3 regions of the Streptomyces sp. C1-1 genome follow, and region 3 is predicted to be linked to each of the others. Evidence: riboswitches for the same ligand, from Rfam matches in the RefSeq annotation. Region 3 holds a riboswitch; each other region holds the start of a gene.
What was found. Region 3 has a riboswitch for S-adenosylmethionine ahead of ACQF4J_RS33000 (aminotransferase class V-fold PLP-dependent enzyme). Riboswitches for the same ligand answer to the same signal wherever they lie in the genome.

Region 1 (10,370 bases), 2.3 Mb from region 3:
CGGCCGACGCCGGCGACGTCAAGCACCCCGAGTGGAGCAAGTACACCTTCACCATCGGCGACAACGGCGGTGACGGCAGCCAGGAACTCGCGAAGGTCACCGGCGTGTTCGACAACGCCCCCTACAAGGTGAAGTTCGCCCGCTTCACCTACGGCCCGCCGCTCGTGCAGGCCGCCGCCTCGGGCGACATCGACCTCGGCAGCGTCGGCGACGTACCACCGATCACCGGTGCCGCGAAGGAGTACGGCTTCAAGATCGTGGCCGTCAACCGCTCGCTCACGCCCGACCAGGCGGTGGAGAACATCATCGTGCCCAAAGGCTCCAAGCTGAGGATGGCCGCGGACCTCAAGGGAAAGAAGATCGCCGTCCCGCAGGGCAGTTCGGCCCACGGTCTGGCCCTCAACGCCCTGAAGAGCGTCGGCCTCACCCCCAAGGACGTGAAACTGGTCTTCCTCGACCCGGCGGCCGGCGCGACCGCGTTCAACACCGGCAAGGTGGACGCCTGGTCGATCTGGAACCCGCAGTCCGCGATCGCGGTCAAGAACGGTGCCCGAATCCTGGTGAAGGGGCTGCCCCCGATCGACCAGACGAGCAGCTACTACGTCGCCAATGACTCCTCGCTGAAGGACAGGACCAAGCGTGCGGCTCTCACGGACGTCCTGAAGAGGCTGTCCCGGGAGTTCGCCTGGGCCGTCAAGAACCCGGACAAGTACGCGCAGGCACTGTCGAAGGAGCAGGGCATCCCGCTCGCCGACGCCAAGGCGTCCCTGGCCGCCTACTCGAACCGGGTCACCCCGGTGGCGCAGTCGGACATCGAACTGGAGCAGAACCTCGCCGACGCCTTCCTGGACGCGGGCCAGATCACCACGAAGGTCGACGTCGAGTCGATCACCGACAACCTCCTCCCGGCCGGTTACGACAGCTCCAAGCTCAAGGTCACCTCATGAGCGCCGGACGGCGGCGGCAGCTGCACCTCAACGCCTTCCTCATGGAAGCGGGCCACCACGAGGCGGCGTGGCGGCTCCCGCACAGCAATCCCCGCGCCGACTTCGACCTGCGGCACTGGATCGAACTTGCGCGCCTCGCCGAGAGCGCCAAGTTCGACTCGTTGTTCCTCGCCGACGGTCCGGCCCTCATCGGCACCGGCGAGTTCCGGCCGCCGGGCCAGCTGGAGCCGCTCACGCTGCTGACAGCGCTGTCGCAGGCGACCAGCAGGATCGGCCTCATCGCGACGGTGTCGTCGACGTACAACGAGCCGTACAACCTCGCCCGCCGGCTCGCGTCCGTCGACCACGTCAGCGGCGGCCGCGCCGGCTGGAACATCGTCACCTCGGCGGGCGCCGTCGAGGCCGCCAACTTCGGCCTCGACGACCGCCCCGGTCACGCCCAGCGCTACGCCCGCGCCGACGAGTTCCTGAAGGTCGCCAAGGCGCTGTGGGACAGCTGGGAGGCCGAGGCCGTCGTCGCGGACAAGGCGGCCGGGCGTTACGCCGACCCCGCCCGGCTGCACCGGCTCGGTCATGAGGGCACGTACTTCAAGGTCGCCGGTCCGCTCAACGTCGAGCGCCCGCCGCAGGGTCACCCGCTGCTCGTCCAGGCGGGTTCCTCGGAGGACGGCAAGGACTTCGCGGCCCGTCACGCCGAGGCCGTCTTCACCGCGCACACCACGTACGAGCGCGCCGCCGCCTTCTACGCCGACATCAAGGCACGCACCCGGGCCGCCGGGCGCGATCCGGACGGTGTGATCGTCCTGCCGGGCATCGTCCCCTACATCGGGTCGACCGAGGAGGAAGCCCGCGCCCTGGCACGGCAGCTCGACGAGCTGCGCATCCCGGAGTACGGGCTGCGCCAGCTGGCCGCGGTGTTCGAGACCGAGCCGTCGGTCTTCGAACTCGACCGGCCGCTACCGCAGTCCATCCTGGCGAGGCCGAAACTGGAGGGTTCGCAGAGCCGCTCCGACCTCATCATCGACCTGGCGGCACGCGAGAGGCTGACGGTGCGGGAGATCATCTCCCGGCTCGGCGGCGGCCGCGGGCACTTCGAGTTCGTCGGTACGCCCGAGCAGGTCGCGGACACGATCATCGCCAGGTTCGAGGGCGGTGCCGCGGACGGCTTCAACATCATGGCCCCGGCGCTGCCGTCCGGCCTGGCGGCCTTCGTCGAGCAGGTGCTGCCGATCCTGCGCGGCAAGGGCCTGTTCCGAGAGGAGTACGAGGGCACGACCCTCCGCGAGCACTACGGGCTCCCGGTCCCGGCGAACCAGTTCCATGTCTGACCCCTCCCGTGCCGGCCGGGTGCCTTGAGCGAGCGAGCCGCCGTCCACCGGGATGTCCGCGATGCGGGACGGCCCCCTTGACGTCGGTGGCCGTCAGATCGACACTCAGTAAGGAATCCTAGTGAACAGGTAGGGAAATATGAGGCGCCTTGATCCGGTCACCGTCCGAGTGAGCCGTTCGCCTCTGCTGACCTCCCGACGTCACATCGACCTGCTCCGCGTCTGCAGCGCGCTCGGCCCCATGGGCTGACCTGCGCCCTTCCCGCGCCGACGGCTTCCCCTGGAACGTCGTGCCGTTCGGCGTGCCCAGGTGAGCCCCGCTCCTGGGGTTCCGTCGTCGCATCCCCGTAGCCCAGGCGGGCCCGGCACCGAGTGCCGGGCCCGCCCGCCGGGTGGAGGAGGGGATGCGGCCACGGGGCCCAGCCCGATGTCGCATCCGCCGCGCGTACGTCCGCGCCCGCTTTCGGGGAGAGTCATGACCGTCACTTCGCCGGCCGCCCACGTGTCCGTCCGGCCCGCGCCCGCCTTCCGTGGCCGCATCGGCAGGGACGCACGCAGCGGCCACTACGCCGTTCCCGGCCGCTACCGGCTCCATCTGTCGACCGCGTGTCCCGACGGGCTGCGCATCGCCGTCACCCACACCCTGCTCGGCCTGGACGCCGTCTGTCCGGTGACCTATCTGCCCGCCGTCCCCGACTGTCCCGAGGGCGGCCACTCGGCCCTGCGTCCGCTGTACGAGGCGAGCGCGCACCACTACCGCGGCCCGGCCGCGGCGCCGGTGCTCAGTGACGGCTGGTCCGGGCGGATCGTCAGCACCCACGACCGGGACATCATGCGCGACCTCGCCCACCGCTTCGACACCGGCGGTTCCTCGCTCTACCCGTGCGGCGCGGAGTCGGAGATCGAGGCCGTGGAGCGGATGTGCGTGGAGGGGATCGAGCGGGCGGCGCAGCGGGCCGGGGCCGTGGGCGGGGAAGTGGCGGAACGTGACATGGCACTGGCCACGCTGCTGCAGACCCTCGGCGCCCTCGACCGCTGGCTCGACGGCCGCACCTACCTGCTCCGCGACGAAGTCACCGCCGCCGACGTCGAGTTGTGGGTCGCGCTGGTCCGGCTCGACACCGTGCACCGCCACCACCTCGACGCCGCCGCGGTCCAACGCATCGCCGGCCACCCGGTACTGTGGTCCTACGCCCGCCGTCTGACCGCCCACCCGGCCTTCGGCGCCCACCTCGACCTCGACGGCATCGACCGCCGTCACCACGCCCAGTGCCGGGGGCTGGAGGCCGCGGGATCGGCCGTCCAGATCCTCGACTGGGCGGCGCACTCGACCCGTTAGCCGTTCCACCTGCTGGACCGGCGTTGACATACGTTCGGGCAGTTGTCTTAACTACGGCCCAGAACGGTCATGAGTGTCAGCGACAAGCCCTGGCTTGCTGACCGGCAACCCTCGCACCGCGGTGGGGTGCCCCAGGTGACGACCCGGCCGATGACACATCGGTAAGCGCGAGGCCCACAGGGCCGGAACAGTGACGGTGACGCCATGTACGCAGCTCCCAGAACGGCCGCACGCCGTTCCCAGGGCTGCGTACGGACGTACGCGAACGTGCTCGTCGCGAACCGCGCCGTCGATCTGCTCCGCGTCAACAGCGCACTGTGTACCGCATCGGGCCGTGCCCGCTGTCGGGGCTGACACCCTCCCCGCAGCCCCGCACTCCCCGACGAACACCGCCCGCGCGGTGTGCCGTTGCCCTCCCCACCCCCGGTCCTGCGCCGCCGTGTGCGTCCCCGCACGCCGCCGCGCCTCCGGGGTGTGCCCACCCAGCCGGAGCCCACCATGAGCGAACCCCCTGGCGCCACCGTCACGTTGCCCGAGGCGCCCACCGCCGCCGAACCGCCCAAGGTCCTCACCGCCCAGCGGGTGCTGCCGCTGCGGCGGCCGGGACGCTGGATCGCCACCGCGGTCGTCCTGATCCTGGTCGCCCAGTTCGTCCACGGACTGGTGACCAACCCCTTCTACCAGTGGGACCGCTGGAGCTACTGGTTCCTGCGGCCGACCATCCTCGACGGCCTCCTCATCACCCTCGAAGTCGCCGCCTACAGCGCCGTGTTGGGCCTGATCGGCGGCATCCTGCTCGCCCTGGCCAGGCTGTCGAAGAGCCCGGTGCTGCGTGCGGTCAGCTGGACCTACGTGTGGGCGTTCCGCTCCATCCCGCTCATCGTCGTACTGATCTTCCTCTACAACTTCAGTGCCCTGTACAAGACGTTGAGCGTCGGCATCCCCTTCGGGCCGGCCTTCTTCTCCTTCGACGAGTCGAAACTCGCCACCGACATGGTCGTCGCCGTCGTCGGCCTCAGCCTCAACGAGGCCGCCTACGCGGCCGAGGTGGTGCGCGGCGGCATCCTCTCCGTCGACCAGGGCCAGCACGAGGCGGCCGCGGCCCTCGGCCTCCCCAAGGGCTACCAGTTCCGCAGAATCGTCTTTCCGCAGGCGCTGCGCTCCATCATCCCCAACTACGTCAACCAGCTCATCGGCCTGATCAAGGGCACCTCGCTGGTCTTCTACGTCTCCCTGCTCGACCTGTTCGGCTCCGCGCAGACCATGGGCTCCACCTACCCCGGCGACATCGTGCCGCTGCTGCTGGTCGTCACCGTCTGGTACCTGATCCTGACCAGCGTCGTCTCCGTCATCCAGTTCTACGTCGAGCGGTACTACGCCCGCGGTGCCACCCGGAGCCTGCCGCCGACGCGACTGCAGAAGCTCCGCACCGGTCTCACCGACCTGCGGGCCCGCATCCGCCGGGAGGCCGCCGTATGACCGCCAAGACCCTCGACGCCCTGGCGGACGTCGAAGCCGCCACCGTCGAGGTCCACGACGTGCACAAGTGGTACGGCACCCACCGGGTTCTGGACGGCGTCGACCTGACCGTCCGCCCCGGCGAGGTCACGGTGATCCTCGGCCCTTCAGGCTCCGGCAAGTCCACCCTGCTGCGGGTCATCAACCACCTGGAGAAGCCCGAGATCGGCCACGTCAGCATCAACGGCGAGCCGATCGGCGTGAAGCGGCAGGGCGAGCGGCTGAAGGAGCTGAGCGAGCGGGCCATCCTCACGCAGCGCGGACGGATCGGGTTCGTCTTCCAGAACTTCAACCTCTTCCCGCACCTGACGGTCCTGGACAACGTGGCCGCGGCCCCGGTCGCCACCGGCCGCCTCGGCAGGCCCGAAGCGCAGGAACTGGCCCGCGAACTCCTCGGCCGCGTCGGCCTCGCCGACAAGACCGGCGCCTACCCGCGCCAGCTCTCCGGCGGCCAGCAGCAGCGCGTCGCCATCGCCCGCGCCCTGGCCCTGCGCCCCGGCGTCATCCTCTTCGACGAACCCACCTCCGCCCTGGACCCCGAACTGGTCGGCGAAGTCCTCGCCGTCATCCGGGACTTGGCGTCCAGCGGCACCACCCTCGTCATCGTCACCCACGAGATCGGCTTCGCCCGCGAGATCGCCGACCGGGTCGTCTTCATCGACGGCGGCAAGATCATCGAGCAGGGGCCGCCCTCCGAGGTCCTCGACACACCGCGGCACGAGCGGACCAGGGACTTCCTCAGCAAGGTCCTCTGACCCTGCGCACCCACGACTTCCCCCCACGCCACCACTCTCATCACCGCCCCTGAGCGACAAGGAACGGCCATGCGCACCCACTTCACCCGACGCAGCCTGATACGCGGCATCACCGCGGCGACCGCCGTCGCCTCCCTGGCCACCGGGCTCGCCGCCTGCGGTGGCGACAGCGACGCGGCCACCACCACCGACAGCGCCGCCAAGTCCGGCGAGGTCGTCATCGGCCAGGTCTCCAACGGCGCCGCCAAGCAGACCGCCATCAAGGTCTCCGAGGTCAAGTCCATCAGCGCCGAACTGCCCGCCGCCCTCAAGAAGAGCGGCAAGCTGGAGATCGGCATCGGCGCCCTGCCGGCCGGCTTCCCACCGCTGGCCTATGTGGGCAGCGACCAGAAGACCCTCACCGGCGCGGAGCCCGACTTCGGCCGCCTTGTCGCCGCCGTCCTCGGCCTCAAGCCCGAGGTGAAGAACTCCACTTGGGAGAACCTCTTCGTCGGCATCGACAGCGGCAAGGTCGACGTGGCCTTCTCCAACGTCACCGATACCGAAGAGCGCAAGAAGAAGTACGAGTTCGCCTCCTACCGGCAGGACAACCTGGCCTTCACCGTGCCGAACAAGAGCGCCTGGAACTTCGACGGCACCTACGAGAACCTCGCCGGCAAGACGGTCTCCGTGGGCTCCGGCACCAACCAGGAGAAGATCCTCCTGGAGTGGAAGGCGAAGCTGGCCAAGGAGGGCAAGAAGCTCACCGTCAAGTACTTCCAGGACAGCAACAGCGTCTACCTGGCCCTGTCCGGCGGGAAGATCGACGCGTACTTCGGCCCCAACCCCGGCATCGCCTACCACAATCGGCAGACCGCGAACACGCCCAACGCCACCCGCACCGCGGGCACCTACTCGGGCGCCGGCGCGAGCCTGCAGGGGCTGATCGCGGCCACCGCCAAGAAGGACAGCGGCCTGGCCAAGCCGCTCGCCGACGCCATCAACCACCTGATCAAGAACGGTCAGTACGCCGAGTGGCTCAAGGCCTACAACCTCTCCAACGAGGCCGTGGCCAAGTCCGAGGTCAACCCGCCCGGACTCCCGCTCGACAACTCCTGACCACCGCGTGCCGGGAACTCCGCCACCACCCCGCGGTGGAGTCCCCGGCACGCCGGACACCCCGAGCCGCACCCCGGAGACCGCCACGCCATGTCCGTGACCACCATCGACGCCACCTCCTCGCACGTCCTGGACAACCCCGCCTGGGCCGCCCTCACCGGCCCCCACGCCCACTTCGCCGAACGCATCGGCCACGCCGCCCGCTACCACCGGGACGTGGCCCCCTTCCACGCCCTCTCCGACGAGGACAACCCCCGCGCCTGGGCCGACCTGGCCAGACTCGTCGGCCCCGGCGGCACCGCCGCGGTACGAGGCGTCACCGAGGCGCCGGGCGGCTGGGAGGTCGTCAGCATCGGACACGGCGTCCAGCTCGTGGACACGTCCCTGCGCGCCGAGCCCGACCCCGAGGCCGTACTCCTCGGCCCCGACGACGTGCCCCAGATCCTCGACCTGATCGCCCGCACCGAGCCCGGCCCCTACCGGCGACGCACCGTCGAGATGGGCACCTACCTCGGCATCCGCCACCGCGGCCGGCTGATCGCCCTGGCCGGCGAGCGGCTGCGCCCGCCCGGCTGGACCGAGATCAGCGCCGTGTGCACCGACCCCGACCACCGAGGCCGGGGGCTGGCCACCCGTCTGGTCCGTGCGGTGGCCGCCGGCATCAAGGAGCGCGGCGAACACCCCTTCCTGCACGCCGCGGCCGCCAACGCCAACGCGATCCGGCTGTACGAGTCCATCGGCTTCACCCTGCGCTGCAGCACCGTCTTCTCGCTCGTCCGGCACACCGGCGCCGCGGCCCTGGAAAGAACGGCATAGGCATGCCGACGTCCCTCTCACCGAACCTCCAGGAAGGCACCTTCGTGTCCGAAACTCCTCCCTCTCCGCTGCACCTTGCCGTCGCCCTCGACGGAACCGGATGGCACCCCGCCTCCTGGCGCGAGCAGGTCGCCCGGCCCCGCGACCTGTTCACCGCCGGACACTGGGCGGACCTCGTCGCCGAGGCCGAGCGCGGACTGCTCGACTTCGTCACCTTCGAGGACGGCCTCGGCCTGCAGTCCTCCCTCTCCCAGTCTCGACTTCGCTCGAACGGGGGGACCCCCATCGGCGAACTCGACGGCCGTACCGACCAGGTCCGCGGCCGGCTGGACGCCGTACTGACCGCGGCCCGGATCGCACCCCTGACCCGGCACATCGGCTTGGTGCCGACCGTGATCGCCACCCACACCGAGCCGTTCCACATCTCCAAGGCGATCGCCACCCTCGACTACGTCAGCACCGGCCGCGCGGGCCTGCGGGTGCAGATCTCCGCCCGGCCGCACGAGGCCGACCACTTCGGCCGCCGCGCCCTTCCCCCACTGAGCCTGCGGGAACTGCAGACGCCGGCCGGGCAGGAGCAGGTGGCCGACCTGTTCGACGAGGCCGCCGACTACGTCGAGGTGGTGCGCCGGCTCTGGGACAGCTGGGAGGACGACGCGGAGATCCGGGACGCCGCCACCGGACGCTTCATCGACCGCGACAAGCTGCACTACATCGATTTCCAGGGCAAGCACTTCAGCGTCAAGGGACCCTCCATCACTCCGCGCCCGCCCCAGGGCCAGCCCCTGGTCACCGCGCTCGCCCACCAGACCGTTCCGTACCGGCTGGTGGCCCGCCAGGCCGACATCGGCTACGTCACTCCGCAGGACGCCGAGCACGCCCGGGCGATCGTCGCCGAGATCCGTGCCGAGCAGGAGACGGCCGGTCGGGCCGGTGAGCCCCTGCACGTCTTCGGTGACCTGGTGGTCTTCCTGGACGACGAGCAGGCCGCCGCGGAGGACCGGCGGGCACGGCTCGACGCCCTCGCGGGGGAGCCGTACACCAGCGACGCCCGGATCTTCGCCGGAACGCCCGCTCAACTCGCCGATGTGTTGCAGGAGTTGGCGGCGCAGGGGCTGAGCGGCTTCCGGCTGCGGCCCGCCGTCGCCGGACACGACCTGCCGGCCATCACCCGCGGCCTGGTCCCCGAACTCCAGCGCCGGGGTGTCTTCCGCACCGCCTACGAAGCCGACACCCTGCGCGGCCTGCTGGGCCTGCCCCGCCCCGCCAACCGCTACGCCGCCGCCTGAGCCGGAAGGACCCGCACCGACATGACCAGCAAGCCGCTGAAGCAGATCCACCTGGCCGCCCATTTCCCCGGCGTCAACAACACCACGGTGTGGAGCGACCCGAAGGCCGGCAGCCACATCGAGTTCAGCTCCTTCGCCCACTTCGCCCGGACCGCCGAACGCGCCAGGTTCGATTTCCTCTTCCTCGCCGAGGGACTGCGACTGCGCGAACAGGGCGGACAGATCTACGACCTGGACGTCGTCGGCCGCCCCGACACCTTCACCGTCCTCGCCGCGCTCGCCGCCGTCACCGAGCACCTCGGCCTGACCGGCACCATCAACTCCACCTTCAACGAGCCCTACGAGGTGGCCCGCCAGTTCGCCAGCCTCGACCACCTCTCCGGCGGCCGTGCGGCCTGGAACGTCGTCACCTCCTGGGACGCCTTCACCGGCGAGAACTTCCGCCGCGCCGGCTTCCTGCCGCAGGAGGAGCGCTACTCCCGCGCCAAGGAGTTCCTGGCCACCGCCAACGAGCTCTTCGACTCCTGGCACGGCGACGAGATCGTCGCCGACCAGGCGACCGGTGTCTTCCTGCGCGACGCGAAGGCCGGCTCCTTCGTCCACACGGGACAACACTTCGACATCCACGGCCAGTTCAACGTCCCGCGCTCCCCGCAGGGCCGCCCGGTGATCTTCCAGGCCGGCGACTCCGAGGAGGGACGCGAGTTCGCCGCCTCCAGCGCCGACGCCATCTTCAGCCGACACGCCACCCTGGAGGGCGGTCAGGCCTTCTACACGGACGTCAAGAACCGCCTCGCCAAGTACGGCCGCCGCCATGACCAGTTGCTGATCCTGCCCGCCGCCTCCTTCGCGCTCGCCGACACCGACGCCGAGGCCGAGGAACTCGCCAGGGAGGTGCGCCGCCAGCAAGTCAGCGGCGCCACCGCCATCAAGCACCTGGAGTTCGTCTGGAACCGGGACCTGTCCTCCTACGACCCGGAAGGTCCGCTGCCCGACATCGACCCGGACGTCAGCGACAACCACATCTCCAAGGGCCGTGCCCAGGTGCGCATGTACCGCGACCCGCTGGCCACCGCCCGCGAGTGGCGCGAGCTGGCCGCCGCCAACAACTGGTCCATCCGTGACCTGGTGATCAACACCGGCAACCGACAGACCTTCGTCGGCTCCCCGACGACCCTCGCCAAGACCATCAACGACTACGTCCAGGCCGACGCCAGCGACGGCTTCATCCTCGTGCCGCACATCACGCCCACCGGCCTCGACGACTTCGCCGACAAGGT
Region 2 (10,370 bases), 1.8 Mb from region 3:
AGAACTGGCGGGTCATCGGCGCCATCACGATGCGGTTGGGGACGGTCAGGCCGTTGATCGCGGTGGGACGGGACAGGATCTCCGCGGCGCGGGAGGTGGTGGCGGTCACGTGGGGAAACTCCTCGGTATGTGCATACGCATAGACACTGCGTCAACGTCAACCGCCGCACGCGTCCCCGCATTTCCGGCCGCCCTGTGACCCCGGACACGCCGAAGGGCGGCACCCCCTGCCGGAGCAGGAAGTGCCGCCCTCCGTAAGGACGTTGATCAGCCGTCAGGCGGATCAGAAGTCCATGTCACCGCCCGGCATGCCGCCACCGGCGGGCGCGGCGGCCTTCTCCGGCTTGTCGGCGATGACGGCCTCGGTGGTGAGGAAGAGCGCGGCGATGGAGGCGGCGTTCTGCAGGGCAGAGCGCGTGACCTTCGCCGGGTCGATGATGCCTTCCTTGACCAGGTCGACGTACTCGCCGGTCGCGGCGTTCAGGCCGTGACCCGGGGTGAGGTTGCGGACCTTCTCCACCACGACGCCGCCCTCGAGGCCGGCGTTGACGGCGATCTGCTTCAGCGGGGCCTCGAGCGCGATGCGCACGGCGTTGGCGCCGGTCGCCTCGTCACCCTCCAGGTCCAGCTTCTCGAAGACCGAGGAGGCCTGGATGAGCGCCACGCCACCACCGGCGACGATGCCCTCCTCGACGGCGGCCTTCGCGTTGCGGACGGCGTCCTCGATGCGGTGCTTGCGCTCCTTGAGCTCCACCTCGGTGGCGGCACCGGCCTTGATGACCGCGACACCGCCGGCGAGCTTCGCCAGGCGCTCCTGCAGCTTCTCGCGGTCGTAGTCCGAGTCGCTGTTCTCGATCTCGGCGCGGATCTGGTTCACGCGGCCCGCGACCTGGTCGCTGGCGCCGGCACCGTCGACGATGGTGGTCTCGTCCTTGGTGATGACCACCTTGCGGGCCTTGCCCAGCAGGTCGAGGGTGGCGTTCTCCAGCTTGAGGCCGACCTCCTCGGAGATGACCTCGCCGCCCGTGAGGATGGCGATGTCGCCGAGCATGGCCTTGCGGCGGTCGCCGAAGCCCGGGGCCTTGACGGCGACGGACTTGAAGGTGCCGCGGATCTTGTTGACGACCAGGGTCGACAGGGCCTCGCCCTCGACGTCCTCGGCGATGATCAGCAGCGGCTTGCCCGACTGCATGACCTTCTCCAGCAGCGGGAGCAGGTCCTTGACCGAGGAGATCTTGGAGTTGGCGATCAGGATGTACGGGTCGTCGAGGACGGCCTCCATACGCTCCATGTCGGTGGCGAAGTACGCCGAGATGTAGCCCTTGTCGAAGCGCATACCCTCGGTGAGCTCCAGCTCCAGACCGAAGGTCTGGGACTCCTCGACGGTGATGACGCCTTCCTTGCCGACCTTGTCCATGGCCTCGGCGATGAGCTCGCCGATCTGGGTGTCGGCGGCGGAGATGGAGGCCGTCGAAGCGATCTGCTCCTTGGTCTCGACATCCTTCGCCTGCTCCAGCAGGGCACCGGAGACGGCCTCGACGGCCTTCTCGATACCGCGCTTGAGGGCCATCGGGTTGGCGCCGGCGGCTACGTTGCGCAGGCCCTCCTTGACCAGGGCCTGGGCGAGAACGGTCGCGGTGGTCGTACCGTCACCGGCGACGTCGTCCGTCTTCTTGGCGACTTCCTTGACCAGCTCGGCGCCGATCTTCTCGTACGGGTCCTCGAGCTCGATCTCCTTGGCGATGGAGACACCATCGTTGGTGATCGTGGGGGCGCCCCACTTCTTCTCGAGGACGACGTTGCGGCCCTTGGGGCCGAGCGTCACCTTCACGGCGTCCGCGAGCTGGTTCATGCCGCGCTCGAGGCCGCGCCGCGCCTCCTCGTCGAACGCGATGATCTTGGCCATGTGAAGTGGTCCCTCCAGGACTGGGGGTGATTCCTTCGGACCGCGCCCGCGCCCGCGACGGACGGCTCGCCGACCCGTGGGTTCCTTGCCCCACCCGGCCTGCGGGCCTCACCGACCCGGTCCTTCTTTGTCACTCTCACCTTCAGAGTGCTAACGCCAATGATTAGCACTCGCCCCTGCCGAGTGCAAGCGCCTCCCGCGGACTGGGCCCGTGGGCGCCGGGCGGACCCGCGGCGCGCGACAGGGGTCCGGCCGTGCGGAATGCGGGCATGCCGGAGGGCCCGCACCCATGACTCCCCATGGGGTACGAGCCCTCCGAAGAAAAGAAGAACGACGCTGCTATCTACCCGGCGCGTGCTTCAGCTGGTCGCCAGTCGGACCATGTCCGCCTGCGGCCCCTTCTGGCCCTGCGAGATCTCGAAATCGACCCGCTGGCCCTCTTCCAGGGTGCGGTACCCGTCCATCTGGATGGCGCTGTAGTGGACGAAAACATCCGCACCACCGTCGACCGCGATGAAGCCGTACCCCTTCTCCGCGTTGAACCACTTGACGGTGCCCTGAGCCATGCCTAACTCCCCTATTACTGGCCCTTGCACAGATCCGCACTTCGCGGATCCGGGTCAGACCTCACCCCCCACGGTTTGGGGGCGTGCGCCGGAACGCGTCGACCGCGGCTGAATGTATCTGTCCAACTGCCGTCTGCAACAGGTCAATCGGACGAGAATTCTGGACGGCAGGGTTCCGGAATGTAGTGAGAATTCGCCCGAATTCAGGGCAAGTCGGGCCCCATAAAAGGAACAAAAGCCGCGAAAAACATGCACACTTTGGCTGCATCTCGATGGGTACGCGGCAGGAATTCTGGGCTTCCGATCCGGAGATCAGTAGCGCGTTCCCCAACTGTACCGCGCTCAACCACACTGAATTGCCCCCTCCGCTTCTCTCACGGAGGGGGCAATTCGATGAACTCTTCGTAACCGGCGTTACCGAAGGTAATGATCGGTCATTCGGTCAGCCGCCGGCGACGGCCGGGATGATCGACACGCCCGCACCGTCCGGGGTCGCCGTCTCCAGACCCTGCTCGAACCGCACGTCGTCGTCGTTGACGTACACGTTGACGAAGCGGCGCAGCTTGCCCTGGTCGTCCAGCACACGGGCGGCGATGCCGGTGTGGTTCTTCTCCAGGTCGGCGATGACCTCGGCGAGGGTGGCCCCCTCGGCGCTCACCTCGGCCTGGCCGCCGGTGTAGGTGCGCAGGATGGTGGGGATGCGGACGGACACGCTCATGTTCAAGACCTCCGGTCAGGTAAGCGCCCCGAGGGGCGCGGGGCTGTGTTCGGTGTGCGGCTACCGCCGCGTGGGCGCGACCAGCCCCCACCGGCCCGCAGACGAAAGATCGGCTAGGCGAGCCCGGCCTCACGGAACGAATCAAGGTTGGGCCGAATGGTCGCGGTCAACCCCGTGCCCGCCACCGCGTCCAGCGTCTTGAGGCCGTCGCCGGTGTTGAGGACGACGGTGGTCAGGGCCGGGTCCAGCACGCCGTTCTCGATGAGCTTGCGCGTCACGCCCACGGTCACGCCACCGGCGGTCTCCGCGAAGATGCCCTCGGTGCGGGCCAGCAACTTGATGGCGTCGACGACCTGCTCGTCGGTCACGTCCTCCACGGCACCGCCCGTGCGGCGCGCGATGTCCAGGACGTACGGCCCGTCGGCCGGGTTGCCGATGGCGAGGGACTTGGCGATGGTGTTCGGCTTCTGCGGCCGGACCACGTCGTGACCCGCCTTGTAGGCGACCGACACCGGCGAGCACCCCTCGGCCTGCGCACCGAAGATCTTGTACGGCCGGTCCTCGACGAGCCCGAGCTTGATCAGCTCCTGCAGCCCCTTGTCGATCTTCGTCAGCTGCGAGCCGGAGGCGATCGGCACCACGATCTGGTCCGGGAGCCGCCAGCCGAGCTGCTCGCAGATCTCGTACGCCAGGGTCTTGGAGCCCTCCGCGTAGTACGGCCGCAGGTTGACGTTGACGAAGCCCCAGCCCTCGCCGGCCGGGTCGCCGATCAGCTCGGAGCAGAAGCGGTTCACGTCGTCGTAGTTGCCCTCGATGCCGACGAGCTCGCCGCCGTAGACCGCGGCCATGACGACCTTGCCCTGCTCCAGGTCGTGCGGGATGAACACGCAGGAGCGGAGGCCGGCGCGGGCCGCGGCGGCGCCGACGGCACCCGCGAGGTTGCCGGTGGAGGAGCAGGAGAGCGTGGTGAAGCCGAAGGCGCGCGCGGCCTCCAGTGCCTGGGCGACGACCCGGTCCTTGAAGGAGTGCGTCGGGTTTCCGGAGTCGTCCTTCACATACAAACCGCCGGTGACACCGAGCTCGCGCGCCAGGTTGTCGGCCTTGACGAGCTTGGTCCAGCCGGGGTTGATGTTCGGCTTGTCCGCCACGTCCGCCGGGACGGGCAGCAGCGGCGCGTAGCGCCAGATGTTCGCGGGTCCCGCCTCGATGCGCTTGCGGAGCTCCTCGGTGTCGTAGGCCGAGAAGTCGTAGGCGATCTCGAGCGGGCCGAAACACTCCTCGCAGGCGAAGACCGGGCCGAGCGGCACCCGGTGACCGCACTCGCGGCACGAAAGCGCCGAGGCGGGCCCGAGGTCTACGGTCGTGGAGTCGGTGGTGCTTGCAACAGTCTGCGCAGCCATGTGAGGCGAGGCCCTTTCTCCTCATCTTCCTCACGACGCATCTCGCCGTGAGACGGATTTGGCACCTTCCCTAGCCGGGAGCCTCGCGGAATGATCAACGTTGATCTACGAGACCGGCTGGAGGGTTGCCGGGGCTTCATCGGGCCGTATCCCTCTGCCCCTCTGGATGAGCGGTATGTGGTTGTTGAACTCGTTGAACGCGGGACGACCCCCGACATGCGATGGTCATCAGCGTTGTTCAAGACTGTAACCGAAGGCCAGGACAGTTGAGATAGCCGTCCGAACCGCGAGATGGATCACAATCCGGTCCTTTCGCCGAGAGAACGCAGAGGAGCCGCCTACGTGCTGGAAGAAGTCGAGCGCTGGCTGAGCACCCGCTCCTGGTCCGTGACCGATCGCCCTCTCCACCAGATCCTGGCCGCCAAGCAGCGCACGGGCCAGTCGGTCTCCGTCGTGCTGCCCGCGCTGAACGAGGAGGAGACGGTCGGCGACATCGTCGCGATCATCCGCCACGACCTGATGCAGCAGGTCCCGCTCGTCGACGAGATCGTGGTCGTCGACTCCGGTTCCACCGACCGCACGTCCGAGGTCGCCGCGGCGGCCGGCGCGCGGGTGGTGCACCGCGACGACATCCTGCCCCGCATCCCGACGGTCCCCGGCAAGGGCGAGGTCCTGTGGCGCTCGCTGCTGGTCACGACCGGGGACATCGTCTGTTTCATCGACGCCGACCTGAAGGAGTTCTCCTCCGACTTCGTCTCCGGGATCGTCGGCCCGCTGCTCACCGACCCCGGGATCGACCTGGTCAAGGGCATGTACGACCGTCCCCTCGGCGGAGCGCGGGGACAGGGCGGCCGGGTCACCGAGCTGATGGCCCGCCCCCTGCTCAACATGCACTGGCCGCAGCTGGCCGGCTTCGTACAGCCGCTCGGCGGCGAGTACGCGGCCCGGCGCAGCCTGCTGGAACAGCTGCCGTTCCCCGTCGGGTACGGGATCGAGCTGGGCATGCTGATCGACGCCCTGCATCTGGTGGGCCTCGACGCGCTGGCCCAGGTCGACGTCGGCGTCCGCAAACACCGCCACCAGGACGGCCAGGCCCTCGGGCGGATGGCGGCGGCCATCTACCGCACGGCCCAGCTCCGCCTGGCCCGCGGCCACCTCGTCCGCCCCTCCCTCACCCAGTTCGAACGGAGCACGGACGGCTTCGAGCCGCGCACCTACTCCGTGGACACCGAGGAGCGGCCGCCGATGGCGGAGATCGCGGAGTACGCGAGACGCAAGGTGGCGTAAGGCATACGCGGACCGGGTGGTCCGCACGTTTATGCGTTTGTGGACCGGGCTACGTTGAGGCGTATGGCTTCCTCGCACGGCGCTGCCCATCAGGTGCTGGTCGCGTCCAATCGCGGCCCGGTCTCGTACGAACTCCAGCAGGACGGCTCGCTGACCGCCAAGCGGGGCGGCGGCGGGCTGGTCTCCGGCCTGTCGGCGATCGGGCCGGACGCGGGCGCGCTGTGGGTGTGCTCGGCGCTGTCCGACGGCGACCGGGAGGCGGTGCGGCGCGGGGAGGGCGAGTCCGGCGTGCGGATGCTCGACGTCCCGGCGGACGTGCACGCGGACGCGTACAACGGCATCGCCAACTCCGTACTCTGGTTCGTCCACCACATGCTGTACCAGACGCCGCTGGAGCCGGTCTTCGACGCGGAGTTCCGGCGCCAGTGGGCGTCGTACGAGACCTACAACCGGGCCTTCGCCGAGGCGCTGGCGGAGGAGGCGGCCGAGGGCGCCGCGGTGCTGGTGCAGGACTACCACCTGTGCCTGGTGCCGGGGATGCTGCGGGAGCTGCGGCCGGACCTCAGGATCGCGCACTTCTCGCACACGCCGTGGGCGCCGGTGGAGTACTTCCGGATGCTGCCCGACGACATCGCCGAGCAGCTGCTGCGCGGCATGCTCGGCGCCGACCGGCTGGGCTTCCTGACCCGCCGCTGGGCGGAGGCGTTCACGGCCTGTACGGCGCTCGTGGGCGGCCTCGGGGACACACGGGTCGGTGTGCACGGCCTCGGCGCCGACGCCGAGTTCCTGCGGCGCCGGTCCCACGAGGCCGACGTCGAAGAGCGGATGGCGTCCCTGCGGGAGGAGATCGGGGCGGGCCGCAAGGCGATCGTGCGGGTCGACCGGACCGAGCTGTCGAAGAACATCGTGCGCGGGCTGCTGGCCTACCGGCAGCTGCTGGAGGACCACCCGGAGTGGCGCGAGCGGGTGGTGCACGTGGCCTTCGCCTACCCCTCCCGGCAGGACCTGGCGGTCTACCGGGACTACACCGCCGAGGTGCAGCGCGTGGCGGACGAGATCAACTCCCGGTACGGGACGCCCGGCTGGACCCCCGTCGTGCTCCATGTGAAGGACGACTTCGCGCGCTCCCTGGCCGCCTACCGGCTGGCCGACGTGGCCCTGGTCAACCCCATCCGGGACGGCATGAACCTGGTCGCCAAGGAGATCCCGGTCGTCTCCGACGAGGGGTGCGCCCTGGTGCTGTCCCGGGAGGCGGGGGCGTATGAGGAGCTGGCCGAGGACGCGGTGACGGTGAACCCGTACGACGTGATCGGTACGGCGCGCGCCCTGCACACCGCGCTGACCATGCCGGCCGGGGAGCGCGCCGAGCGCGCCAAGCGGCTGGCCGCGTCGGCGACCGCGCTGCCGCCGGCGCAGTGGTTCCTCGACCAGCTGAACGCGCTTCTCGATCAGGCCAGTTGAGCGCTGAGGGTGGTCAGCAGACGGACCACCCCGGCCGGTCCGTCGACCACCAGGTCCGCCCGCCGGCTCAGCTCCGTCACCTCGTCGCTGCCGCTGCACACCAGCAGCCCCGGCGTGCCGTCGGACCGCAGTCCGTCCACCGCCGCGTAGGCCGGCAGGTCGCCGAGGTCGTCGCCCGCGTACAGGACCGCCGACGCGCCGGTCTCGCGGACGTGGCGGGTGAGCGCCACGCCCTTGTCCATGCCCGGCGGGCGCAGTTCCAGGACGAGACGGCCCGGCTCGACGATCAGGCCGTGGTGGGCGGCCAGGCCGGTCAGCGGCTCGCGCAGGGCCTCGAAGGCGGCCTGGGGGTCAGCTGCGCGGCGGGTGTGGACGGCGACCGCGAACCCGCCCTTCTCCTCGATCCACGCGCCCTCTCCGGCGCCGGACCGCTCCAGCAGACCCGGCAGTTCGGCGCGGACGGCGGCGACGCCGGGGTGCGGGGCGGGCGCGCTGACCTCGCCGCTGACGGCGTCCCAGCGCTCGGCGCCGTAGTGGCCGAGGACGACCAGGTGCTCAAGGCCCGGGACACCCGCGAAACCGCCGTGCCGGACGGCGACCTCGGCCGGCCGGCCGGTGACCACCGCGACGGAGGCGACCTTCGGGGCGAGGGCGGCCAGCGCGGGAACGGCGTCCGGGTGGGCGCGGGCCTGTTCGGGGTCGGGGACGATCGGCGCGAGGGTGCCGTCGAAGTCGAAGGCCAGCACCGCCTTCCCGGGATCGGCGAGAATCGCGGCGAGCCCCTCCCGCCCGGCCCGCGTACCCGGAACCGGCAAGGAGTCCATGTCCGTGTGGATACCCATACCGCGACCCTAACGTTCGCCCCGGCGCCGCTCCCGCACCCGTCTCAGCCTGTTCACCGTCACCGGGTCGTGGGCGAGGGCCCGCTCGTCGTCCAGGAGGGCGTTGAGGAGCTGGTAGTAGCGGACGGGGGCCAGGCCCAGCTCCTCCCGTATGGCGCGCTCCTTGGCGCCGGGGCCGGGAAAGCCCCGGCGCTCCAGGGCGAGGACGGCCCGCTCACGCTCCCCCAGCTGCTCCGGTTCCATACGGCGAACCGTAGCCCCCGCCACTGACAGTCAGTCCGCGCTCTCCGCCGTGGAGGCCGTCGCCTGGAGCTGGGAGAGGGTCGCGGCGGGGCTGGCGTTCGGGCGGACCGCCTGGCCTATGCGCTTCTTCACCGCCGCGCTGACCGCCGCCCACGACGTCTTGCCGACCGGGTACAGCTCCGACTGCGGAAGCTCGTCCAGGAACGGCTTGAGGGCGGCGTCCCGCTCGTCCGAGCTCATCGCCTCGGACGCCGAGTTGGTGACCGGCAGCAGGTCGTACTCGCGCGAGAACGCGAGGACGTTCTTCTCGTCGTAGACGAAGTCGAGGAAGTCGCCGACCTGCTGCGCGTGGCCGTTCTTCTTGAAGGCCATCATCCAGTCGGCCACGCCCATCGAGGTGCTGGTGCGCCCGCGCGAGCCGGGCATCGGCACCATGCCGAACTTCACACCCTTCTTCGCGGCGATCTTCATCAGGGAGGGGTGGCCGTTGAGCATGCCCACCTCGCCCTTGGCGAAGGCGGAGAACGCGGCGGCGCGGTTGAGGTCGCCCGGCGCGACCGGCCCGGTCAGGCCCTTGCCGACCAGGTCGTCCTTGAGCCAGTCGAAGGTCGCGACGTTCTGTGCGGAATCGATTCCGTAGGACCCGACGGTGTCGGTGTAGCCGCCGCCGCCGCTGAGCATCCACTGCATCGTCTCGGCCTGCGCCTCCTCCGGGCCGAGCGGCAGCGCGTACGGGTACTTCACGCCGCGCGCCTTGAGCGCCTCGGCGTCGGCGGCGAGCTGCGTCCAGGTCTTCGGCGGGGTGAGGCCGGCGTCCTTGAAGAGGGTCTTGTTGTAGAAGAGCAGCCGCGTGGAGGCCGCGAACGGCATCCCGTACTGCACGCCCTTGACCTGCCCCGCCGTGGCCAGCTGGGAGGCGAAGTCGGCCTGGGTGCTGATGGAGAGCAGGTCGTCGGCCGTGTAGAGCTCGTCCTTCGCGGCGTAGTCGGCGTACGCGCCGATCTGCGCCATGTCGGGGGCCTTCCCGGCGTCGACCATCTCCTTGACCTTGCGGTCGACGTCGTTCCAGGAGTAGACGGTGACCTCGATCTTCACCCCGGAGTGCTTGCTCTCGTACTCCTTCGCCAGCTTGTCCCAGTACTTCTGGGAGCTGTTGGCGGCGGAGTCGCCGTAGTCCGCCGCCACCAGTCTCAAGGTGACGTCCCCCGAACCGCCGGTGACACCGCAGCCCCCCAGGACCGCCGTCATCCCCAGCGCGGCGACCGCCGCGACCGTTCCCGCCTTGCGCCGCTGCACTGCTACGCCACGCCCCAACTGTCTCGCCGTTCAATATGTGGACTCTCTAAGGTCTACACCACGCAAGTGGACTAGACCTCTCAAGGGTAGTGGGGTCACACTGTCCTGCGTGAGACATGTCATCGCCCTCGATGTGGGCGGCACCGGGATGAAGGCCGCCCTCGTCGGCGCGGGCGGCGAACTGCTGCACCGAGCCCGCCGTGCGACCGGACGCGAGCGCGGGCCGGACGCCGTCGTCGAGGGCATCCTCGACTTCGCCGCCGAGCTGCGCGCGTACGGCGTCGAGCACCTCGGTGAGCCCGCCTCGGCCGCCGGGGTCGCCGTCCCCGGCATCGTGGACGAGCCGCGTGGCCTGGCCGCCTACTCCGCCAACCTCGGCTGGCGCGACGTCCCCCTGCGCGACCTGCTGTCACAGCGGCTCGGCGCGCCCGTGGCGCTCGGCCACGACGTACGCACCGGCGGGCTGGCCGAGGGCCGGATCGGCGCGGGCCGCGGCGCCGACCGCTTCCTGTTCGTCGCCCTGGGCACCGGCATCGCGGGCGCGATCGGCATGGCGGGCCGGGTGGAGTCGGGCGCGCACGGCTTCGCGGGAGAGATCGGCCACATCGTCGTACGGCCCGGGGGGACCCCCTGTCCGTGCGGCCAGGCCGG
Region 3 (10,370 bases):
CACCGGTATGGACAGGAGCAACACTCCGAACGGCACCCCCCGGAGTGAGGGCGGGATAAGCGACCGACATAATGTCGGTCGTGGCGACAGCAACGACAGTAGAAACCGGGCACGCGCACCCGTCGGTCAACCGGCCGAACCTCACCAGCGTCGGAACCATCATCTGGCTGAGTTCCGAGCTGATGTTCTTCGCGGCCCTCTTCGCGATGTACTTCACCCTTCGATCGGTGACCGGTCCGGATCACTGGAAGGAGATGGCGAGCCATCTCAACCTTCCGTTCTCCGCGACGAACACCACGATCCTGGTGCTCTCCTCACTCACCTGCCAGCTCGGCGTCTTCGCCGCCGAGCGCGGGGACGTGAAGAAGCTCCGGGGCTGGTTCATCATCACCTTCGTCATGGGTGCGATCTTCATCGGCGGTCAGATCTACGAGTACACGGAGCTGGTGAAGAAGGACGGGCTCTCCCTGTCCTCCGACCCGTACGGCTCGGTGTTCTACCTGACCACCGGCTTCCACGGCATGCACGTGACAGGCGGCCTCATCGCCTTCCTGTTCGTCCTCGGCCGCACCTACGCGGCCAAGAGGTTCACCCACGAGCAGGCGACCGCGGCCATCGTCGTGTCCTACTACTGGCACTTCGTCGATGTCGTGTGGATCGGCCTCTTCGCCACGATCTACCTGATCAAGTAGCCGGGCCCGTCCCGCGTGCGCCCGCGCGGCGCACATCCAAAAGCATCGACGCAGAAGATCCTGACACCGGGGTAATCCGTGAAAAAGCTCTCCGCACGACGACGCCATCCGATGGCGGCGCTCGTCGTCCTACTCCTCGCGCTGGCATGCACCGGGGGGCTGTACGCCGTGTTCGCACCCGCGAGCAAGGCGCAGGCCGATGACACCGCCCAGTCCCTTGCCATCGACGAGGGCAAGAAGCTCTACGCCGTGGGCTGCGCAACCTGCCACGGAACCGGCGGTCAGGGCACCACCGACGGTCCGAGCCTGGTGGGTGTGGGCGCCGCGGCCGTCGACTTCCAGGTCGGCACCGGCCGTATGCCGGCCCAGCAGCCGGGTGCGCAGGTCCCGAAGAAGAAGGTCATCTACACGCAGGCCGAGATCGACCAGCTCGCCGCGTACATCTCCTCCCTGGGCGCCGGCCCGTCCGTCCCCACGAAGGCGCAGTACGGCCCCGACGGTGCCGACATCGCCAAGGGCGGCGAGCTGTTCCGCACCAACTGCGCGCAGTGCCACAACTTCACCGGCAAGGGCGGTGCGCTCACGCACGGCAAGTTCGCGCCGAACCTCGACGGTGTCGCGCCGAAGCACATCTACGAGGCCATGCAGACCGGCCCGCAGAACATGCCGTCGTTCCCCGACACCACGCTGTCGGAGCAGAACAAGAAGGACATCATCGCGTACCTGAACGCGGTCAACGGAGACGACACCGAGAGCCCCGGCGGCCTTGAGCTGGGCGGACTCGGCCCGGTCTCCGAAGGCCTGTTCGCCTGGATCTTCGGACTCGGCGCGCTGATCGCGGTCGCCGTCTGGGTCGCCGCTCGGACCGCAAAGGCCAAGAAGTCATGAGTAGCCAAGACATTCCAGAAGAGAACCTGCCCGCTGAGCAGGATGCGCACGGCGCCGTAGGCATCGCGGACGAGAAGGACCCGTTCGCCGACCCCGGCCTGCCGCCCCACGAGCACCGGATCCAGGACATCGACGAGCGGGCCGCCAGGCGGTCCGAGCGCACGGTGGCCATGCTGTTCACGGTGTCGATGCTGGCCACGATCGGCTTCATCGCCTCCTACGTGGCGATCCCGCACGACAAGGCCATCTACGTCTTCCCGATCGGCCACATCAACGCGCTGAACTTCGCGCTCGGCCTGACCCTCGGTCTGGCCCTGTTCGCGATCGGCGCGGGCGCGGTCCACTGGGCCCGCACCCTGATGTCCGACGTGGAGGTCGCGGACGAGCGGCACCCGATCGAGGCCTCGCCCGAGGTCAAGGCCAAGGTCATGGCCGACTTCAGGCAGGGCGCCAAGGAGTCCGCGCTCGGCCGCCGCAAGCTGATCCGCAACACGATGTTCGGCGCGCTGGCCCTGTTCCCGCTCTCCGGCGTCATGCTGCTGCGCGACCTCGGTCCGCTGCCGGGCACCAAGCTCCGCCACACGCTCTGGTCCAAGGGCAAGCTTCTCGTCAACATGAACACCAACGAGCCGCTGCGTCCCTCCGACGTCGCCGTCGGCTCGCTCACCTTCGCCAAGCCCGAGGGCCTGGAGGAGAAGGACGAGGACTTCCAGACCGAGATCGCCAAGGCGGCCCTGATGATCGTCCGGCTGCAGCCGGAGAACATCAAGGACAAGCAGGAGCTCGACTGGTCCTACCAGGGCATCGTCGCGTACTCGAAGATCTGCACCCACGTCGGTTGCCCGATCTCCCTGTACGAGCAGCAGACGCACCACGTGCTGTGCCCCTGCCACCAGTCCACCTTCGACCTCTCCGACGGTGCCCGGGTGATCTTCGGCCCCGCCGGTCACGCCCTGCCGCAGCTGCGCATCGGCGTGAACAGTGACGGTTACCTCGAAGCGCTCGGCGACTTCGAGGAGCCCGTCGGTCCTGCCTTCTGGGAGCGCGGATGAGCACCAACCAAAACACCGAGGCCCGGCGCGGCAAATCGCCGGCCGGCGAGCGCGTCGCCGACTGGGCCGACGGCCGACTGGGGATCTACTCCCTGGCCAAGACCAACATGCGCAAGATCTTCCCCGACCACTGGTCGTTCATGTTGGGCGAAGTGTGCATGTACAGCTTCATCATCCTCATCCTCACGGGTGTGTACCTGACGCTGTTCTTCCACCCGTCGATGAACGAGGTGGTGTACCACGGCAGCTACATCCCGCTGCAGGGCCAGATGATGTCCGAGGCGTTCAACTCGACCCTGCACATCTCCTTCGACGTGCGCGGTGGTCTGCTGATCCGGCAGATCCACCACTGGGCCGCGCTGATCTTCCTCGCGGGCATGTTCGTGCACATGATGCGCGTGTTCTTCACCGGCGCGTTCCGCAAGCCGCGTGAGGTCAACTGGCTGTTCGGCTTCCTGCTGCTGGTCCTGGGCATGTTCACCGGCTTCACCGGTTACTCGCTCCCGGACGACCTGCTCTCCGGCACCGGTGTCCGCTTCATGGAGGGCGCGATCCTGTCCGTGCCGGTCGTCGGCACGTACCTGTCGATGTTCCTCTTCGGCGGCGAGTTCCCGGGCGGCGACTTCGTGGCCCGGTTCTACTCGGTCCACATCCTGCTGCTGCCGGGCCTGATGCTGGGCCTGATGGTGGGCCACCTGATCCTGGTCTTCTACCACAAGCACACGCAGTTCGCGGGCCCCGGAAAGACGAACAACAACGTCGTCGGCATGCCGCTGCTGCCGGTGTACATGGCGAAGGCCGGCGGTTTCTTCTTCCTGGTCTTCGGCGTCATCACCGCCATCGCGGCGATCGCCTCGATCAACCCGATCTGGGCCATGGGCCCCTACCGTCCGGACCAGGTGTCCACCGGCGCCCAGCCCGACTGGTACATGGGCTTCTCCGAGGGCCTGATCCGTACGATGCCGGGCTGGGAGATCAACCTCTGGGGCCACACCCTCGTCCTGGGCGTGTTCATCCCGCTGGTGGTCTTCCCGCTGGTCCTGGTCGCGATCGCGGTCTACCCGTTCATCGAGTCCTGGGTCACCGGCGACAAGCGCGAGCACCACATCCTGGACCGTCCGCGCAACGCCCCGACGCGTACCGCGTTCGGTGCCGCGTGGATCTCCTGGTACTTCGTGCTGATGGTCGGTGGCGGCAACGACCTGTGGGCCACGCACTTCCACCTGTCGATCAACGCGATCACCTGGTTCGTGCGCGTCGGCTTCTTCGTGGTGCCGGTGCTCACCTTCGTCGCCACCAAGCGGATCTGCCTCGGCCTGCAGCGCCGGGACAGGGACAAGGTGCTGCACGGCCGCGAGTCCGGCATCATCAAGCGCCTGCCGCACGGTGAGTTCATCGAGGTGCACGAGCCGCTCAGCCAGGAGGCGCTGCACACCCTCACGGCGCACGACCAGTACAAGCCGGTCGAACTCGGCCCGACGGTCGACGCCAACGGCGTCGAGCGCAAGGTGAAGGGCTCCCAGAAGCTGCGCGCCAAGCTCAGCGAGGCGTACTTCGGCGAGGAGTCCCAGATCCCGAAGCCGACCGTCGAGGAGTACAAGGAGATCACGAGCGGCCACGGCCACCACTGATCGCTGCGCTCGCCACGCGCACACCAAGGGCCCCCGTCCGATCTTCGGACGGGGGCCCTTCCCCGTGCCCCGACCTGGATAGGGTGGGCACACACTGCGTTACGTCCACGACACGTCTACGACCATCAGGAGCGGCCCCATGAGCGCTGTGACCCCCGCTGGAGGCGACACCGCGGCGGGCCGCTCCTGGCCCCTGCTGCTGAACGGCCTGCTGAACGGCAAGGACCTGTCCACCGACGACACCGCCTGGGCGATGGACCTCATGATGCGCGGCGAGGCGACCGACGCGCAGATCGCAGGCTTCGTGGTGGCGATGCGGGCCAAGGGCGAGACGGTCGAGGAGATCAACGGCCTGGTCCGCACGATGTACGAGCACGCGAACGTCATCGAGGTGCCGGGCCCGACCGTCGACATCGTCGGCACGGGCGGCGACGGCGCGAAGACGGTGAACATCTCCACGATGTCGTCGATCGTCGTCGCGGGCACCGGGGCGCGGGTGGTCAAGCACGGCAACCGGGCCGCGTCCTCGGCGTCCGGGGCGTCCGACGTCCTGGAGAAGCTGGGCGTCAACCTGGAGCTGCCCGTGAAGCGGGTTCCCGAGGTGGCCCAGGAGGCCGGGATCACCTTCTGCTTCGCCATCAAGTTCCATCCGGCGCTGCGTCATGTGGGCGCCGCCCGGGGCCAGTTGGGCATCCGCACGGTGTTCAACGCGCTGGGCCCGCTGACCAACCCGGCGAAGGTGCGGGCGCAGGCGGTGGGCGTGGCCGATCCGCGCATGGCGCCGATCGTGGCCGGCGTCTTCGCCGAGCGCGGCAACTCCTCCCTGGTCTTCCGCGGCGACGACGGCCTCGACGAGCTGACGACGACGGCCACGTCGCGCGTCTGGATCGTCCGGGACGGCAAGGTCGCCGAGGAGTCCTTCGACCCCCGTGACGTCGGCATCGACCTGGTGCCGGTCGAGGCGCTGCGGGGCGGGGACCCGTCGTACAACGCGGAAGTCGCACGGCGGCTCCTGGACGGCGAGAGGGGCCCCGTGCGGGACGCCGTCCTGCTGAACTCGGCGGCCGCCCTGGTGGCCCTCGAGCCGACGGGGGCGTCCCTCGCCGACCAGTTGCGGGCCGGCATGGCGAAGGCCGCCGAGTCCGTCGACTCCGGCGCGGCCAAGCGCGTGCTGGAGCGCTGGGTGGCCGCCAGCAACGCGTAGCGGCAGTCGAGCGCGGTCCCGTCATCCGGACACGGGTTGCGGGACCGCGATCACTTCACGTACGTTCCTGTACCAGGTCATGAGTGACAGTCATGAGGCCCCGGCCGACTGTCCGGCAACCCTCCGTCCGTGGCGGGGTGCCCCGGGTGAAGACCAGGCCGTAGGCAGCGAGGTCTACGGCAAGCGCGGATCCCTCACGAACCGGGGATCCTGGTCGTCGAGGAGTCTTCCGTGAGCAAGCGAATGCGATAGGGCCGCAGAGCCCCGCCTCCGCGCACCCCTTTTCTCTTTCCGGCCCGCACGCGCGTGCCCTTTCACGGGAGTTCCCCCATGTCTGTCTCCACCGCTGCCTCCGCCCAGACCGTTTGCGCCCCTCTGTCCGTTCTGGGCAGGGATGTCACCGTCCCGCTCGTCACCGGTGGCGAGGTGACCTACGCGGCGCTCGACTACGCGGCCAGCGCGCCCGCCCTGCAGCGCGTCTGGGACGACGTCGCGGCCTACGCCCCGTACTACGGCAGTGTCCACCGCGGTGCCGGCTACCTCTCCCAGCTGTCCACCGACCTCTTCGAGAACGCCCGCGGGACGGTCGCCGAGTTCCTCGACTGCCGCGCCGACGACCAGCTGGTCTTCACCCGCTCGACGACGGACTCCCTCAACCTCCTCGCCCGCGCCCTGCCCGCCGACTGCCGGGTCTTCGTCTTCGAGACCGAGCACCACGCGAGCCTGCTGCCCTGGCAGGACGCCCACGTCAGCTACCTCGACGCCCCGCGCACCCCGCGGCAGGCGGTCGAGACCCTGGAGCGCGCCCTCGCCGAGCGGGACCCCCACGGCCCGGCCCTGGTCTGCGTCACCGGCGCCTCGAACGTCACCGGCGAGCTGTGGCCGGTGCGCGAGCTGGCCGCGGCGGCGCACGCGCACGGCGCCCGCATCGTCCTGGACGCCGCCCAGCTCGCCCCGCACCACCCCGTCTCCGTCCGTGACCTGGACGTCGACTGGATCGCCTTCTCCGGCCACAAGCTGTACGCCCCGTTCGGGGCCGGAGTCCTGGCCGGTCGCGCCGACTGGCTGCGCGAGGCCGACCCCTACCTCGCGGGCGGCGGCGCCAGCCGCAAGGTAACCCGGCGCGAGGACGGGGGAGTGGACGTGGAGTGGCACGAGAGCGCGGCCCGTCACGAGGCCGGCTCCCCGAACGTCATCGGCGCCTACGCCGTCGCGTCGGCCTGCAAGGCCCTCACGGAGGCCGGCTTCGACACCCTGGTGGCCCGCGAGCGGTACCTGATCGGCAAGGTTCGGGCGGGGCTGGCGGAGGTCCCGCAGGTGAAGGTGCTGTCCCTCTTCGGCGATGACGCCGACCGGGTCGGCGTCATCTCCTTCGTCGTCGAGGGCTGGAACAGCTCCCACTTCGCCGCGGCCCTCTCCGCCGAGTACGGCATCGGCGTCCGCGACGGCCTCTTCTGCGCCCACCCGCTGGTCCGCACCCTGCTCGGCTCCGACCCGCAGACCCAGGGCGAGTGCGGCGCCCCCGAGGCCGCGCCGGGCGAGAAGTCCCTGAACGCGATCCGGGTGAGCTTCGGCGCGGGCACTCCGGACGAGCACGTCGAGCGCTTCGTCGGCGCCGTGAAGGAACTGGTGAGCGCCGGCGCGAAGTGGACCTACCGCACGGAGGACGGCCGCTGCGTGCCGGCGGTCTGACCGGACGGTGTCAGGAGGCGGCGGTCAGGAGTCGAGACCGATCGCGAACGCCGCCTCCAGGTCGTGCTGGGAGTAGGTGCGGAACGCGACGTGCGTGTCCGTGGCCTCGACACCGGGGATCTTGCTGATCGAACCCGGGATGACCTCCGCCAGGTCCTCGTGCTGCTTCACCCGCACCATCGCGATCAGGTCGTAGGTGCCGGTCACGGAGAAGACCTCGCTGACGGAGTCCAGCGCGGCGATCCGCTCCGCGATCTCGGGGATCCGGTCCACGCTGGTCTTGATCAGGACGATCGCGGTGATCACGGCTGGTTCTCTCCCTCGGGGGCCGGAGCTGGGGCGGCCTTCACTTTAGTCGTACGTCGCAAACCCGCCCACGCGCCGACGAAGCCCAGCCCGAAGCCCACCAGGTGCGCCAGGTACGCCACCCCCGGCCCGTCCGGCGCCCGCCCCGCCGCCAGCCACTGCAGGCTCGCCCAGAACGGCAGCACGACCCACGCGGGGAAGCGCAGCGGGAGGAAGAAGAGGAACGGGAGCAGGCTTGTGACCCTGGCCCCCGGGAAGAGGTACAGAAAGGCGCCCAGGACCGCCGAGACCGCCCCGGACGCGCCGACCAGCGACTGCCCCGAGGTGGAATTGGCCGCCGCGTACCCCAGCAGGGCCAGGTAGCCGCAGCCGACGTAGAAGACGGTGAACCGCACGCGGCCCATGCGTTCCTCGGTCATCACACCGAAGACGAACAGGAAGAGCATGTTGCCCAGCAGGTGCACCCAGCTGCCGTGCACGAAGAGGGCCGTCGCGGGGGTCAGGGCGGCCCTGGGGGAGCCCGCGAAGAGCTCGGCGGGCACCACGCCCCAGCGGTGGAAATAGGCGCGCTGCGCGGCGAGGAGCGCGTCGCCGGAGCCGTAGGCGGGATTCAGGCCCGCCGCCGGGCCGGCCACGAAGACCAGGCAGCACAGCGCGATCAGCGCGTAGGTCACGGGCGCCGAGGGACGCCGGATCGATCTGCTGACGGTCGCGCTCCAGGTGCCGATCATGAACACAGAGCATGACGTAACAGGACGCAGCCGCACAGACCGCCTCGCCGCCGTGGACGCACCAGCGGCAGGTTGCCGCCAGGCCGTAGGGTTACGGCCACACGCTCCAGGGAAACTGGCGCGTCACGGACACTAGAAGGAAGAGCACAGTCACGATGACGGTTCCCCTGCCGACCGCCACGACGCGGTGGCGCTGCACCCTCTGCGGCAACCTCACGCGCTTCGACGTGACCCGCTCGTCGAAGGTCGTCGAGTACGTCCACCTCGACCTCGCCGGTGAGCCGAAGGTCGAGGAGCGCGAGGTGGTCAGTGAGACCATCGAGTCGGTGCGCTGCCGCTGGTGCAACGCGGTGGATCAGGTGGAACTCGTGGACAGGCCGGGCGCCGACTCCTGACGGGAGCGGCCCCGCACAGCTGATGGGGTGTGACGGATGGTGGAGACACAAGGCGGGGGGCCGGGCGACGGCGCCGCCGAGGTGCTCGACCGTCCGCTGCCCGACGGTGTGCGCCGCAGAGTCGTGCAGATCGTCTCCGACGGGTTCGGCGGCCTGACCGTCGCCGAACTGCCCGCCCAGCTCAGGCAGTACGCCCGGTTCGCCCCGAACCGGCGGGCCAAGTTCGCGGGCAACGCCATGGCGGCCGCGCTGGAGACCGATCCGCTGTTCCGGCAGCGCATCGGGGAGAAGCTGAGAGAGGTCCAGCCGGAGCTCGCCGGCGCCCTCGACTCCGGCTCGCCGCCCCCGGCCGCGGATCCGCTCGACGTGGCGGCCGCGGCCTATGTTCTGCGGCCCACCGGCTGGGTCAAGCTCGTCACCGCGGCCGGCGAGGAGGCCCAGCGGGCCGACGCCGAGCGCGCCGACGAGGAGAGCCGCGCCGAGCTGGAGCGGCTGCGCGAGGAGCTCGCCGCCGCCCGCGACCAGACGCGCGCCGAGACCGAGCGGCTGCGCCTGGAGCTGGAGTCCGCCAAGAAGGAAGCGGAATCGCTTCACCGCAAGCTGCGCGCCGCCCTCAGCGACGTCAAACGCGGCGAGGCCGCCCTGCGCAAGGTCCAGGGCGAGATCGAGGCCGTGCGCGCCGAGGCGCAGGCGCAGGTGTCCCTCGCCGAGACCGAGAGCCGGCGGCTCAAGGGGCGGCTCGGGGAGGCGGAGGCGGCCCTGGAGGCCACGCGCAAAGCAGCGCGGGAGGGGCGCAGTGTCGAGGACATGCGCGTCCGTCTGCTTCTGGACACCGTTCTCGACGCGGCGCAGGGACTCCGGCGGGAACTCGCCCTGCCTCCCGTGTCCGTGAGACCCGCGGAAACCGTGGATGCGGTGGAACCGGGACGAATGACCCCGAAGGACATCGCCGCTCGCGCCCTGTCCGAGCACGATCCGGCCGTTCTCGACCAGCTGCTGGCCCTGCCGCAGGCGCACTTGGTGGTCGACGGCTACAACGTGACCAAGACCGGCTATCCCCAGATGCCGCTGGAGAAGCAGCGCCTCAGGCTGCTGGGGCAGCTCTCGCAGCTCGCCGCGCAGACCGGCGCCGAGGTCACCTGCGTCTTCGACGGGGCCGAGCTGGCCGCTCCCGTGCTGCTCGCGCCGCCGCGGGGCGTGCGGGTGCTGTTCTCCAAGCCGGGTGTCACCGCCGACGAGTTGATCCGGCAGCTGGTGCGCGCCGAGCCGCCGGGGCGGCCCGTCATCGTCGCCTCCACCGACCGGGAGGTCGCCGACGGGGTGGCCCGGGCGGGCGCCCGGCCGGTCGCGTCTGCCATGCTTCTGCGGCGGCTGTCCTGAAGGTCGAATTTGCGGGCCCGATGCCCGAATTGGCGGTATCGTCACGCAACGTAGTGTCAACCGCGCATCACTGCATGTGAGTTGTGTGTAAAGAATGCATGCCGTGACGAGATTTTGCTCCTGAGGATTTGAACTGATCACGAGTAGGTCACTAGGGTCTGGCCTCGAACCTCCGAGCGGGTGATCACTCAAAAGAAGGAGTTCACCTCCGTGGCGTCCCACCGTCGACCCAAGCAGCCGAGCCGAGCGCGTGTGACCGTGCTCACCACAGCAGCCGCTGCAGCCGTTGCCTTCAGCGCGAACGCCGCCAACGCGGCGCCGAGCGAGAAGCCCTCCAAGGACGAGGTCAAGGCGAAGGTCGACAAGCTCTACGAGCAGGCCGAGCAGGCCACCGAGAAG

Region 1: linked by a shared signal. The riboswitch ahead of ACQF4J_RS43500 (amino acid ABC transporter permease) and the one ahead of ACQF4J_RS33000 (aminotransferase class V-fold PLP-dependent enzyme) in region 3 are both predicted to bind S-adenosylmethionine.
Region 2: linked by a shared signal. The riboswitch ahead of thrC (threonine synthase) and the one ahead of ACQF4J_RS33000 (aminotransferase class V-fold PLP-dependent enzyme) in region 3 are both predicted to bind S-adenosylmethionine.

The regions. Positions count from the first base shown of each region.
Region 1 covers NZ_CP189826.1:9,537,591-9,547,960, forward strand. Annotated here, with positions in the region: gene ACQF4J_RS43480 (aliphatic sulfonate ABC transporter substrate-binding protein) at 1-947, shown strand, start outside; gene ACQF4J_RS43485 (LLM class flavin-dependent oxidoreductase) at 944-2,275, shown strand; gene ACQF4J_RS43490 (putative leader peptide) at 2,415-2,525, shown strand; gene ACQF4J_RS43495 (glutathione S-transferase C-terminal domain-containing protein) at 2,751-3,614, shown strand; SAM riboswitch class IV at 3,680-3,788, shown strand; gene ACQF4J_RS43500 (amino acid ABC transporter permease) at 4,113-5,093, shown strand; gene ACQF4J_RS43505 (amino acid ABC transporter ATP-binding protein) at 5,090-5,887, shown strand; gene ACQF4J_RS43510 (transporter substrate-binding domain-containing protein) at 5,957-6,985, shown strand; gene ACQF4J_RS43515 (GNAT family N-acetyltransferase) at 7,076-7,801, shown strand; gene ACQF4J_RS43520 (LLM class flavin-dependent oxidoreductase) at 7,846-9,090, shown strand; gene ACQF4J_RS43525 (NtaA/DmoA family FMN-dependent monooxygenase) at 9,112-10,370, shown strand, end outside.
Region 2 covers NZ_CP189826.1:5,512,547-5,522,916, reverse strand. Annotated here, with positions in the region: gene ACQF4J_RS25340 (NADH:flavin oxidoreductase) at 1-109, opposite strand, end outside; gene groL (chaperonin GroEL) at 284-1,906, opposite strand; gene ACQF4J_RS25330 (cold-shock protein) at 2,266-2,472, opposite strand; gene ACQF4J_RS25325 (MoaD/ThiS family protein) at 2,915-3,190, opposite strand; gene thrC (threonine synthase) at 3,304-4,590, opposite strand; SAM riboswitch class I at 4,609-4,763, opposite strand; gene ACQF4J_RS25315 (glucosyl-3-phosphoglycerate synthase) at 4,933-5,877, shown strand; gene ACQF4J_RS25310 (alpha,alpha-trehalose-phosphate synthase (UDP-forming)) at 5,941-7,338, shown strand; gene otsB (trehalose-phosphatase) at 7,326-8,180, opposite strand; gene ACQF4J_RS25300 (DUF3263 domain-containing protein) at 8,190-8,423, opposite strand; gene ACQF4J_RS25295 (ABC transporter substrate-binding protein) at 8,454-9,671, opposite strand; gene ACQF4J_RS25290 (ROK family protein) at 9,829-10,370, shown strand, end outside.
Region 3 covers NZ_CP189826.1:7,272,270-7,282,639, forward strand. Annotated here, with positions in the region: gene ACQF4J_RS32975 (aa3-type cytochrome oxidase subunit III) at 72-692, shown strand; gene ACQF4J_RS32980 (cytochrome bc1 complex diheme cytochrome c subunit) at 771-1,580, shown strand; gene ACQF4J_RS32985 (cytochrome bc1 complex Rieske iron-sulfur subunit) at 1,577-2,632, shown strand; gene ACQF4J_RS32990 (cytochrome bc1 complex cytochrome b subunit) at 2,629-4,263, shown strand; gene trpD (anthranilate phosphoribosyltransferase) at 4,403-5,467, shown strand; SAM riboswitch class IV at 5,543-5,659, shown strand; gene ACQF4J_RS33000 (aminotransferase class V-fold PLP-dependent enzyme) at 5,798-7,159, shown strand; gene ACQF4J_RS33005 (Lrp/AsnC family transcriptional regulator) at 7,184-7,465, opposite strand; gene ACQF4J_RS33010 (rhomboid family intramembrane serine protease) at 7,462-8,196, opposite strand; gene ACQF4J_RS33015 (hypothetical protein) at 8,352-8,591, shown strand; gene ACQF4J_RS33020 (NYN domain-containing protein) at 8,628-9,971, shown strand; gene ACQF4J_RS33025 (C40 family peptidase) at 10,182-10,370, shown strand, end outside.